DNA from 3 places in the Arthrobacter sp. UYP4 genome. Region 2 is predicted to be linked to each of the others. Evidence: riboswitches for the same ligand, from Rfam matches in the RefSeq annotation. Region 2 holds a riboswitch; each other region holds the start of a gene.
The links. Region 2 has a riboswitch for thiamine pyrophosphate ahead of AC0Z9V_RS08430 (ECF transporter S component). Riboswitches for the same ligand answer to the same signal wherever they lie in the genome.
Positions count from the first base shown of each region.

Region 1 (3,249 bases), 1.6 Mb from region 2:
GCACGAACACGATCGGGTCACGCGTGGTCGCGATACCGAGGGCATGGACCCCCGTTCTGGTCCCGCTGCCGGATTCCGCCGTTCCCGGGCGCGCGGCCAGGAGGGCGGGATGCGGCGCCGCCTCGTCGGGCTGTCTGCTGTTCATGGGTCCTCCGTCGCACGCCGTCTCCGCGACGAGGAGCGGCGCGGCCAGCGCGCCGGCAAGCACGGTCCTTCTCGTCGCCACATCCGGATTCTAGGTCCCGGTGGTGCCTACTCTCCCGGTTGCCGTTGCGCCCGGATTCGGCTATCGGCTCCGCCATCCCGTGGGGGCGCGCCATGCTTCAGCCAGGTCCCTGGTGGAAGCGGCGGGGTCGGCCGCCGCGCAGATGGCGGACACCACCGCCATCCCCGCCGCGCCGGCAGCCCGCAGGGCGGCGGCGTCCGCGGTGGTGATCCCGCCGATCGCCACGCAGGGCAGGTCGGCGCCGGCGGCCAGCGTCGCGAACCCCTCGACGCCGAGCGGCGCCGGATGGTCCGGTTTCGTGGCGGTGGCGTGCACCGCTCCGATGCCGAGGTAGTCCACCGTGCCGGCGGGCAGGGCGTGCGCGGCGGCGACCTGCCCGGGTGTCGCCGCGCTCAGTCCGACGACGGCATCGACGCCGACGATGCGCCGCACCACCCCCGGTGGCAGGTCGGACTGGCCCACGTGCACGCCGTCGACGCGCGCCCCGAGCTCTCGCGCCGCGAGGTAGACGTCCACCCGGTCGTCGACCAGGACCGGCACCCGACCCTCGGCGGCGCGGGCCACCGCGGCGACGAGCGACACGAGGTCCCGCCCGCCCGCGTGCTTGTCCCGGACCTGCACGCAGGTGACACCGGCGGCGACGGCCGCCGCGACCACGTCGGCGACGGCCCGGGGCGCGCACAGGGCCGTGTCCGTCACGAGGTAGAGCGGCAGGTACTGCGCCGGAGCAGGCCGGGGCATCAGTCGCTCCCGGACAGGCGCAGGCCACGGCGGACATCCGACGGCGTGACGTCGGCGAGCGCATCGAGGAAGCGCGGGGCGAACGTGCCGGGACCTGCCGCGCCGGCCGCGGCACGCTCCGCGGCGAGGGTGTACACGCCGGTCGCCGCTGTGGCCGCGAGCAGTGCATCCGGGGTGAGGGACGCGAAGGCGGCCATCACGGCTCCGAGCGCGCAGCCCCCACCGGTCACGCGCGTCAGGAGCGGGGTCCCGTTGGCGATCCGGACGACGGGCCCGTGCGCCGGCACGACGGCGTCGACGGCCCCCGACACGGCGACGACCGAGCCGTGGCGGATCGCCAGCAGGCGCGCCGCATCCAGCGCGTCGTCGGGGCCGTCCACGGAGTCGACGCCGCGGCCGCCGCCTCCCGTGCCGGCGAGCGCGATGATCTCCGAGGGGTTGCCGCGGATGATCGTCGGCCGGATCGCGACGAGGTCCTGTGCCGTCCGGGTCCGGACCGCGAGGAATCCCACCGCGACGGGGTCCAGGACCCACGGGGTCCCCGCGGCAGCCGCCGCCTCCGCCGCCTCGCGCATGGCGACGCACTGGGCCGGGGTCGGTGTGCCGAGATTGACCAGGACCCCCGAGGCGACCGGCGCGAACTGGCCGGCCTCCTCCGGGATGTCCACCATCGCCGGCGTCGCGCCCACGACGAGCAGCACGTTCGCTGTGACATTCGTGACCACGGCGTTGGTGATGCACTGCACCAGCGGCACGGCGTCGCGCAGTGCGGCGAGCAGCGCGGCACACGCCTCGGCCGTCACCTGCGGGTCGGCGCCCCGGAAGCTCTCGGGCGGTGTTCCGAGGGGTGTTCCGAGTGGTTCGAGGGTCGGTTCCGACATGTGCTGCCTTTCGCTTGCCACGGCGGAAGGACGGCCGGACGTCGGACCGGCAGGACATCCCTTCGCCAGTATGAGCTGGATCAGGTTCGACGGGTCTCATCTCAGCCCCGGAAAGGGACACCCCGTGTCGCTGCTCGAACGATAGCGGCTGGCTGCCGGAGCGTCCAGCCCTGCGGGCGCCCCGGTCAGCGGCCGCCCTGGATGCGGCGGCTGCGCTGCTCGATGCCGGGGCCACCGTACGGGTAGTCGCTGAAGGTGGGGGCACTGACCTCGCCGAGGCGGCCGAGGTCGCCGGACGACAGCTCGAGGTCGGATGACGCCAGGTTGTCCGCCAGCTGTTCCCGGGTGCGGGCACCGAGGATCACCGAGGTCACCCCCGGTTGCGCGGCGACCCAGGCGAGCGCCACGTGGGAGGCGTTGACGCTCCGCTCCGCGGCGATCTCCGTGACCGTGTCGATGATCCGCCAGGTCCTGTCCTGGGCGTTGCGCTTCTCCCAGGCCTCCATGCCGCGCTGGGGGTTCTCACCGAGGCGGGTGGCGCCGGTCGGCTCGGTGTCACGGGAGTACTTGCCGGTCAGCCAGCCGCCACCGAGGGGCGACCACGGCAGCATGCCCATGCCCGCGTCGAGGACCGCGGGCACGATCTCGGCCTCGATCTCCCGCACGAGCAGCGAGTACTGGGGCTGCAGCGTCACCGGCAGCGAGTAGCCGCGCTGGCGGGCGAGCATGACGGCCTTCGTCAGCTGCCAGCCGGTGTAGTTCGAGAAGCCGTAGTACCCGATCTTCCCCTGGACGACCGCCTCGTCGAGGAAGCCGAGCGTCTCCTCGAGCGGCGTCAGCGGATCCCACGAGTGCACCTGGTACAGGTCGATGTGGTCGACGCCGAGCCGCGTGAGCGAGGCGTCGAGCGCCCGGCGGAGGTGCCGCCTGGACAGCCCGAGGTCGTTGACGTCGTCGCCCATGGGGAAACGGCCCTTGGAGGCCAGGACCATGCGGTCGCGCTCCGTCGGGTTCCTGGCGAGCCACCGACCGATGATCTCCTCGGACGCCCCCGCCGTGTACACGTCCGCGGTGTCGATCAGGTTGCCGCCGGCCGCCGCGTAGTCGGCGAGGATGGCGTGGGAGGTGGACTCGTCCGACTCCGCTCCGAAGGTCATCGTGCCGAGGGCGAGGTGAGAGACCGACGTGCCGCTGTTGCCGAGTTTCCGGTATTCCATGGGGTTCTCCTTCGTTCGGGCGCCGGGCGGCGCCGTGGTGCCGTGGATCGGGCGGGTGGATCGGGTAGGTCGCGCAGTACTGCCGGCGCACCGCAAGGGGACGCCGTCGATCGGACGGCGCCCCTGTGCGGAGTGCTCAGTCGGTGACCGTGACGCCCTTCCAGAAAGCGTAGTAACCGCGGAT
Region 1 covers NZ_JBXAVU010000001.1:227,040-230,288, reverse strand. The annotation lists gene AC0Z9V_RS01030 (alpha/beta hydrolase) at 1-226, opposite strand, end outside; gene thiE (thiamine phosphate synthase) at 287-967, opposite strand; gene thiM (hydroxyethylthiazole kinase) at 967-1,848, opposite strand; TPP riboswitch at 1,889-1,983, opposite strand; gene AC0Z9V_RS01015 (aldo/keto reductase) at 2,034-3,065, opposite strand; gene AC0Z9V_RS01010 (DUF427 domain-containing protein) at 3,202-3,249, opposite strand, start outside.
Region 1: linked by a shared signal. The riboswitch ahead of thiM (hydroxyethylthiazole kinase) and the one ahead of AC0Z9V_RS08430 (ECF transporter S component) in region 2 are both predicted to bind thiamine pyrophosphate.

Region 2 (3,249 bases):
CTTCCTGTTCATGCTCTTCGCGCTGGCACAAGCCGAGGACACCCGGCTGGCCCTGGTCGTGACACCGCTGTGGTTCATCCTGCTGGGTGCTGCCTGGTACCTGAACCGCAGGACACCGCTGCAGCAGGCCCGCATCGAGGAGCACAAGGCGACACTGCGGTCCGAGCGCTCCGCCGCTGCAGCCCGCTAGTCCCGCTCCATCCAATACGTGAGGACCGTCCCGCAGGGGGCGGTCCTTCGTCGTCCCGGGGTGTGCACAAGGGGGGATGTCATACTGCTGGGATGGCCAAGAACAGGATCCTCCGCGGCCGTGGCGTCCTCGCAGCCCGTCTCGACGACGACCTGAAGGAGCGGCTGCGCGCCGCCGTGGTCGATCCCCACCTCCTCCTCGCGGGCAAGGCCGCCCTCGCGGCTGCCCTTGCCTGGACCTTCGCGCTCGCCATCCCGGGAGAGGCCTCCCGGTATCCGTACTATGCTCCGCTGGGCGCCCTGCTGGCGATGTACCCGACGGTCGCGGGAACGCTCAAGTCAGGTCTGCAGACGGTCGCCGGACTCACGATCGGGATCGTCCTGGCTCACATCGCGGTCTGGGCGGGAGACCCCAACTGGCTGACGATCGCCTTCGTCGTCGGAGCGGGCGTGCTTCTCGCCGGCCCCCTGAAGAGGACTGCGGGCGGCGGCTCGGGGATCGCGTCCGCCGGGCTGTTCGTCCTGGTCATCGGCAACGAGAACCTGGGGTACTCGCTGGGCTACTTCGTGCAGACCGTCGTGGGCGTGGGCGTGGGCGTCGCCGTCAGCGCGCTGATCCTGCCGCCGCTCAACCTGAACGACGCGGTGGGGCAGATGAGCCGGCTCCGCAGGACGGCTGCACGTCAGCTCCAGGAGATGGGCGAGGCCCTGCAGGAGGACTGGCCGGCGGACGACCCGCGCTGGCCCGAACGGCGGGACGACCTCACCGCCACGGCACGGAATGCCCGCGAGGCCCTGCAGTTCGCGGACGAGAGCAGGAAGGGCAATCTCCGGCGGCGCTTCCACCCGCACGACGCCCGCCGCGACCACCGGCACGTCGAGGTCCTCGAGACCGTGGCGATCCACACGCTGAACATCACCAACATGCTGCAGGACGCGCTCCATGGGACCTCCCGTGAGCACCCCCTGCCCGCCGCGGTCCGGCCGCCCCTGCAGCAGGCGTTCACCGCCGTCGGCGACGTCCTGGACCTGTGGACGGTGGAGGACCTCGACGCCGAGGCGCTGCAGGTCGCCGAGCGGAGCCTGAAGGACCTCGAGATCAGCGCGTACGAGACCTCGTCGAAGGAGGTCCCCTTCGGTGCTGCGGCCGCGATCGGCATGAACCTGCACCGCATTCTGCAGACGGTCGCACAGGAGCAGCGGACCGACGGGGCCGACTGAACCCGGGAACGACGAGGGGCACCCCGGAGGGTGCCCCTCGATCCCCACGGGGCTGCTCAGGTCAGGTCGCGGCTCTTCGCGAACCGGTCGATGGCCTTCTGCGTGGAACGGTTCGTCAGCACCTGGATGGTGGTGCTGACCGCACCCGAGATGATCGCGAAGACGAGGGCCGAGCGCAGCGTGTTCTCCAGGCCGTCCTTGCTCTTCGGCGGCGCTTCGCCCGTGATCCTCTCCCAGAGGAAGTCGACGAGCTTGGTCCCCACATAGCCGGCGCCGACACTCATTCCTGCGCCGAGCAGCTTGAACAGTACGTTCATGGTCTCTCCTTCTTGTCCGATACTCCTGCGCCTAGCCTAGCGGCGGTGCGTACCCCGCCGCAGGGACGATCCGGCCCGCAAGCGGTTCCGGAGGTGCGGGGCCGAGCCCGGCGTCGCGGTCCACCGGTGTAGGATCGGTAGCGCTCAACCAACAAGCGACAGGGGAGCGCCGATCCGCAGCATGCTGCGGGGACGGGCGCTGAGAGTGCGGACCGCCGCAGACCCTCGAACCTGATCCGGCTAGTACCGGCGAAGGGAGTCGAGTTCTCAGAGTGCACGGCGCTGCTCCGGCGGCCCCGGCACTATCCCCTCCTGTACCTCAGGAGGATTCACCATGGCATCATCCACCGCCCTCAAGACCACCTCCGGGCGCACCCGCCAGTGGCGCGTCGTCGACATCGTGGTGGCCTCGGTCATCGCCGTCGCCGTCGGCGTCCTGTTCTTCGCCTGGTCCGCGGGATACTCCGGCATCAGCCTGCTGACGGCCGGTTTCCCGCCCCTGGCGGGCCTCTACTCCGGGGGCTGGCTGATCGCCGGCGTCCTCGGGGGACTGATCATCCGCAAGCCCGGTGCCGCCCTCTACTGCGAGATGCTCGCGGCGGCTGTGTCCGCCCTGATCGGCACGCAGTGGGGCGTGGGCGTCCTCGTCTCCGGAGCGATCCAGGGAGCCGGCGCCGAACTGGTCTTCCTGCTCTTCCTGTACCGGAAGTGGAACCTGCCGGTCGCGTTGCTGGCCGGCCTCGGCGCGGGCCTCGCCCTCGCGATCAGCGAGAACATCCTCTACAACGCGCTCTGGACCTTCGAGTTCAAGCTCCTCTACACCGTGTTCGCGGCCATCTCCGGCGTCGTCATCGCGGGCCTGCTCTCGTGGCTGGCCATGCGGGGCCTCGCGAGGACGGGTGCGCTGTCCTCCTTCGCCGCGGGCCGCTCGGCGGACGTGTGACGGCAGCACACCCACCGGCCGCGGGGGCCGTGCAGGTCAGCGCCCGCGGCTGGGGCTGGCGCCACGCGGGCCGGAAGGCCTTCGCGGCACGCCACCTCGACCTCGACATCGGGCCGGGAGAGCGCGTGCTGCTCCTCGGGGCGTCCGGGGCGGGCAAGTCGACCGTGCTGCACGGACTCGCCGGGGTGCTCGGCGCGCAGGACGAGGGCGAACAGGAGGGCGGACTCCTGCTCGACGGCGTCCCCCCGGCCGCGGCGCGGGGGAGGGCTGGGCTGGTGCTCCAGGACCCCGAGACGCAGGTGGTGCTCGCCCGCGTCGGCGACGAGGTGGCCTTCGCCGCCGAGAACCTCGCCGTGCCCCGCGAGGAGATCTGGCAGCGCGTCGGCAGGGCGCTCGACGACGTCGGCCTCGACCTCCCGCTCGACCACCCCACCACCGCGCTGTCCGGGGGGCAGAAGCAGCGCCTCGCGCTCGCGTCCGTCCTCGCGATGGAGCCCGGGCTGCTCCTGCTCGACGAACCCACCGCGAACCTCGACCCCGACGGCGTCCTCGAGGTGCGGGACGCCGTCGTCCGCGTCC
Region 2 covers NZ_JBXAVU010000001.1:1,797,669-1,800,917, reverse strand. The annotation lists gene AC0Z9V_RS08445 (amino acid permease) at 1-190, shown strand, start outside; gene AC0Z9V_RS08440 (FUSC family protein) at 283-1,410, shown strand; gene AC0Z9V_RS08435 (DUF4235 domain-containing protein) at 1,467-1,727, opposite strand; TPP riboswitch at 1,878-2,002, shown strand; gene AC0Z9V_RS08430 (ECF transporter S component) at 2,062-2,670, shown strand; gene AC0Z9V_RS08425 (ABC transporter ATP-binding protein) at 2,667-3,249, shown strand, end outside.

Region 3 (3,249 bases), 1.6 Mb from region 2:
GCCGGTCTTCCCCGACAGCCAGGTCCGGTGCAGCTCCGCCTCGGTCTGCAGGCACGACGTCGCCGCGGTCAGCCAGAACAGCTGCTCGTCCTCGGCCGGCGCCATGGCGGCGGCACGGGCCAGGACGGCGGAGTAGTCGCGGAGGTACAGCGCGTCCTGCTGCAGGTAGTAGGCGAAGTCGGTCGCGGGAAGGTCCCCCTCCGTCAGCGCGGTGAGGAAGGGCAGCTCCAGGAGGTTCCTGCGCAGTTCCCCGATGTCGCGCCAGGCGAGCTCCGTGAAGCGCTGGTGCGCGCGAGGATCAGGTCCGGCGTGGAAGTGGTGCACCGGTCCGCTGCCTGCTCCCACGTCCAGCAGGTCGGCGCCCTGCAGTGCCCCTTCGAGCCAGGACTTCGCCTCCCGCACCGCCGTGGGCCAGTCGCCGGTCACGGCGACCCGCGTGGCGATCGCGGACGACAGCGAGCAGCCCGTACCGTGCGTGTTCTCGGTCGGCACCCGGCAGCCGTCGAGGACCACGGTGTCCGGGCCGCCCGTTGCGTCCTGCGGGGCGGGGACGAGGGCGTCCGGGCATCGTTCGCCGGGCAGGTGCCCGCCCTTCACCAGCACCCGGGTGCCGAGCCGGACCGCGAGGACCCTCCCCTGCTCGAGTGCTGCGGACCAGGAGGCGGCAGGGTCCGCTCCGACGAGGACGGCGAGCTCCGCGATGTTCGGGGTCACCAGCGACGCACGCCGGGCGAGGTCGACGACGGCGCGTACCGCGTCGTCGTCGAGCAGCCGCGCACCGCTGGTGGCGACCATGACCGGATCGAGCACGACGACCGGCGGGCGGGCGTGGTCGAGCCATGCGCCGACGCAGCGCGCCACGGCGGCGGAACCGAGCATCCCGATCTTCACGGCGTCGATGCGCACGTCCTCGGCGATGGCGTCGAGTTGCTGCCGGAGGAAATCCGTGGGCGGGATGTGCACCGCGGTCACGCCGCGGGTGTTCTGCGCCGTCAGGGCGGTCACCACGGCCATCGCGTACCCGCCCGTGGCGCTGATGCTCTTGATGTCCGCCTGGATCCCGGCGCCGCCGCTCGGATCCGAGCCGGCGATGCTCAGGATGTTGGGGATCCCGGAGATCGGATCGCACGCTGTTCGGGCAGTGTCCATGACTGACATCCCTCCGCTAGGCACGGGCGCGAGGCCCACTAGATCAGGTTCGACGGGTGTGATCTCAGCCCTGCATCCGGCAGGGCACCCCGTGTCACCGACCAGCCTATAGCAGCCGGGCGCCCATGGACGGGACACGCGAAGGCCGGAGCCCCTGGGGACTCCGGCCTTCGCGTGCCTGCCGATCCGTCGTGCGTGGAGCTGCTACAGCTCCGACGCCGGCACGCCGACGCCGAAGATCAGCGGCTCCGCACCGGATAGCTCCGGCTTCCGCGCGATCGGCCCGGCCTTCGCGACGTGCCGCGTCCCGGAGGGCTCGGCGGCGGTCTCGGCACCCTGGGTCTCGATCGTGGTGTCCGCAGCACCCTGCGCGCTGCGGGCGACCCGGCGTCGCGGCCGGGACCGGCGCGCCGGCGCCTCGGGCGCGGGAACGACGACGGGAGGTGCGGCGCTGGTCGCGGGGACCGCCCGGACCTCGGCGGCCTCCTCGCGGTCGCCGTCTGCCGCGGCGCCGTCGCCAACGGGCGCGACGTCGACGGCCGGGACGTCCACATCGGCGGGCCGGCGGTTGAAGGCCTCGCTCAGGCTGTCCAGCGTCAGGCGCGTCGCGGGCGCCTCCTGGGCCTCCTCGACGGCCGGCCGACGGCTCTCCGCCCGTGGCAGTGTCACCGTCTCGCCGTTGATCGTCAGCACGGCTTCCGTGACCTGGACGTCGGCGTCGGCAGGGGCCTGCTCCGCGTGCTCCTCGTGGGCGTGGTGCGTGGCGGCCGCGATGCTGGCGAGCGCGGCCCGGGCCGCTTCGGCCTTCGCCGCGCGGTCAGGGGTCTCGGCCACGGGGGCCGGGGGCAGTGCGATGCCCTCGTCCTGCTGGTTGCCGCGTCCCCGGTTGCGCTTGCGCTCGCTCCGGGACGGCTTGTCCTGGCGCAGCTGCTGCTGGTTGTCGGGCGCAGGCACGGAACGGCGGTGCTCCACGGGCTCCATGTGGGTGACGACGCCGCGGCCCGCACAGTGCTCGCAGTCCTCGCCGAAGACCTCGAGCAGGCCCGTGCCCATGCGCTTGCGCGTCATCTGGACGAGCCCCAGCGAGGTCACCTCGGCGACCTGGTGCTTGGTCCTGTCACGGCCGAGGCATTCGACGAGACGGCGCAGCACGAGGTCGCGGTTCGCCTCGAGCACCATGTCGATGAAGTCGATCACGATGATCCCGCCGATGTCGCGGAGCCGCAGCTGGCGCACGACCTCCTCGGCCGCCTCGAGGTTATTCTTCGTGACGGTCTCCTCGAGGTTGCCGCCGCTGCCGGTGAACTTGCCCGTGTTGACGTCGACCACGGTCATGGCCTCGGTGCGGTCGATCACGAGCGAGCCGCCCGACGGCAGGAACACCTTGCGCTCCAGGGCCTTCGAGATCTGCTCGTCGATGCGCGAGGCGGCGAAGATGTCCTCGTCGCCCGTCCACTTCTCGAGCCTGCCGACGAGGTCCGGCGCCACGTACATGACGTAGGCCTCGATGGTGTCCCAGGCCTCCTCGCCGGAGACGACGAGCTTGGAGAAGTCCTCGTTGAAGACGTCGCGGACCACCTTGATGGTGAGGTCGGGCTCGCCGTAGAGGAGTTCGGGCGCCAGGGTCTTGGTCGAGCCGGCCTTGCGCTCGATCTCCTCCCACTGGGCACGGAGGCGGTTGATGTCGTGCGTCAGCTCCTCCTCGCTGGCACCCTCCGCCGCCGTCCGGACGATCACGCCGGCGTTCTCGGGCAGGCGGTCCTTGAGGATCCGCTTGAGGCGGTTGCGCTCGACGTCGGGCAGCTTGCGGGAGATACCGGTCATGGAGCCGCCGGGCACGTACACGAGGTATCGGCCGGGCAGGGAGATCTGGCTCGTGAGCCTCGCACCCTTGTGGCCCACCGGGTCCTTCGTGACCTGCACGAGGACGGGATCGCCCGACTTCAGCGCGAGTTCGATGCGGCGCGGCTGGCCGTCGAGGCCGGCCGCGTCCCAGTTGACCTCTCCGGCGTACAGGACGGCGTTGCGGCCGCGTCCGATGTCGACGAACGCCGCCTCCATGCTCGGCAGCACGTTCTGCACCTTGCCGACGTACACGTT
Region 3 covers NZ_JBXAVU010000001.1:150,075-153,323, reverse strand. The annotation lists gene thiD (bifunctional hydroxymethylpyrimidine kinase/phosphomethylpyrimidine kinase) at 1-1,149, opposite strand, end outside; TPP riboswitch at 1,141-1,251, opposite strand; gene AC0Z9V_RS00605 (Rne/Rng family ribonuclease) at 1,354-3,249, opposite strand, start outside.
Region 3: linked by a shared signal. The riboswitch ahead of thiD (bifunctional hydroxymethylpyrimidine kinase/phosphomethylpyrimidine kinase) and the one ahead of AC0Z9V_RS08430 (ECF transporter S component) in region 2 are both predicted to bind thiamine pyrophosphate.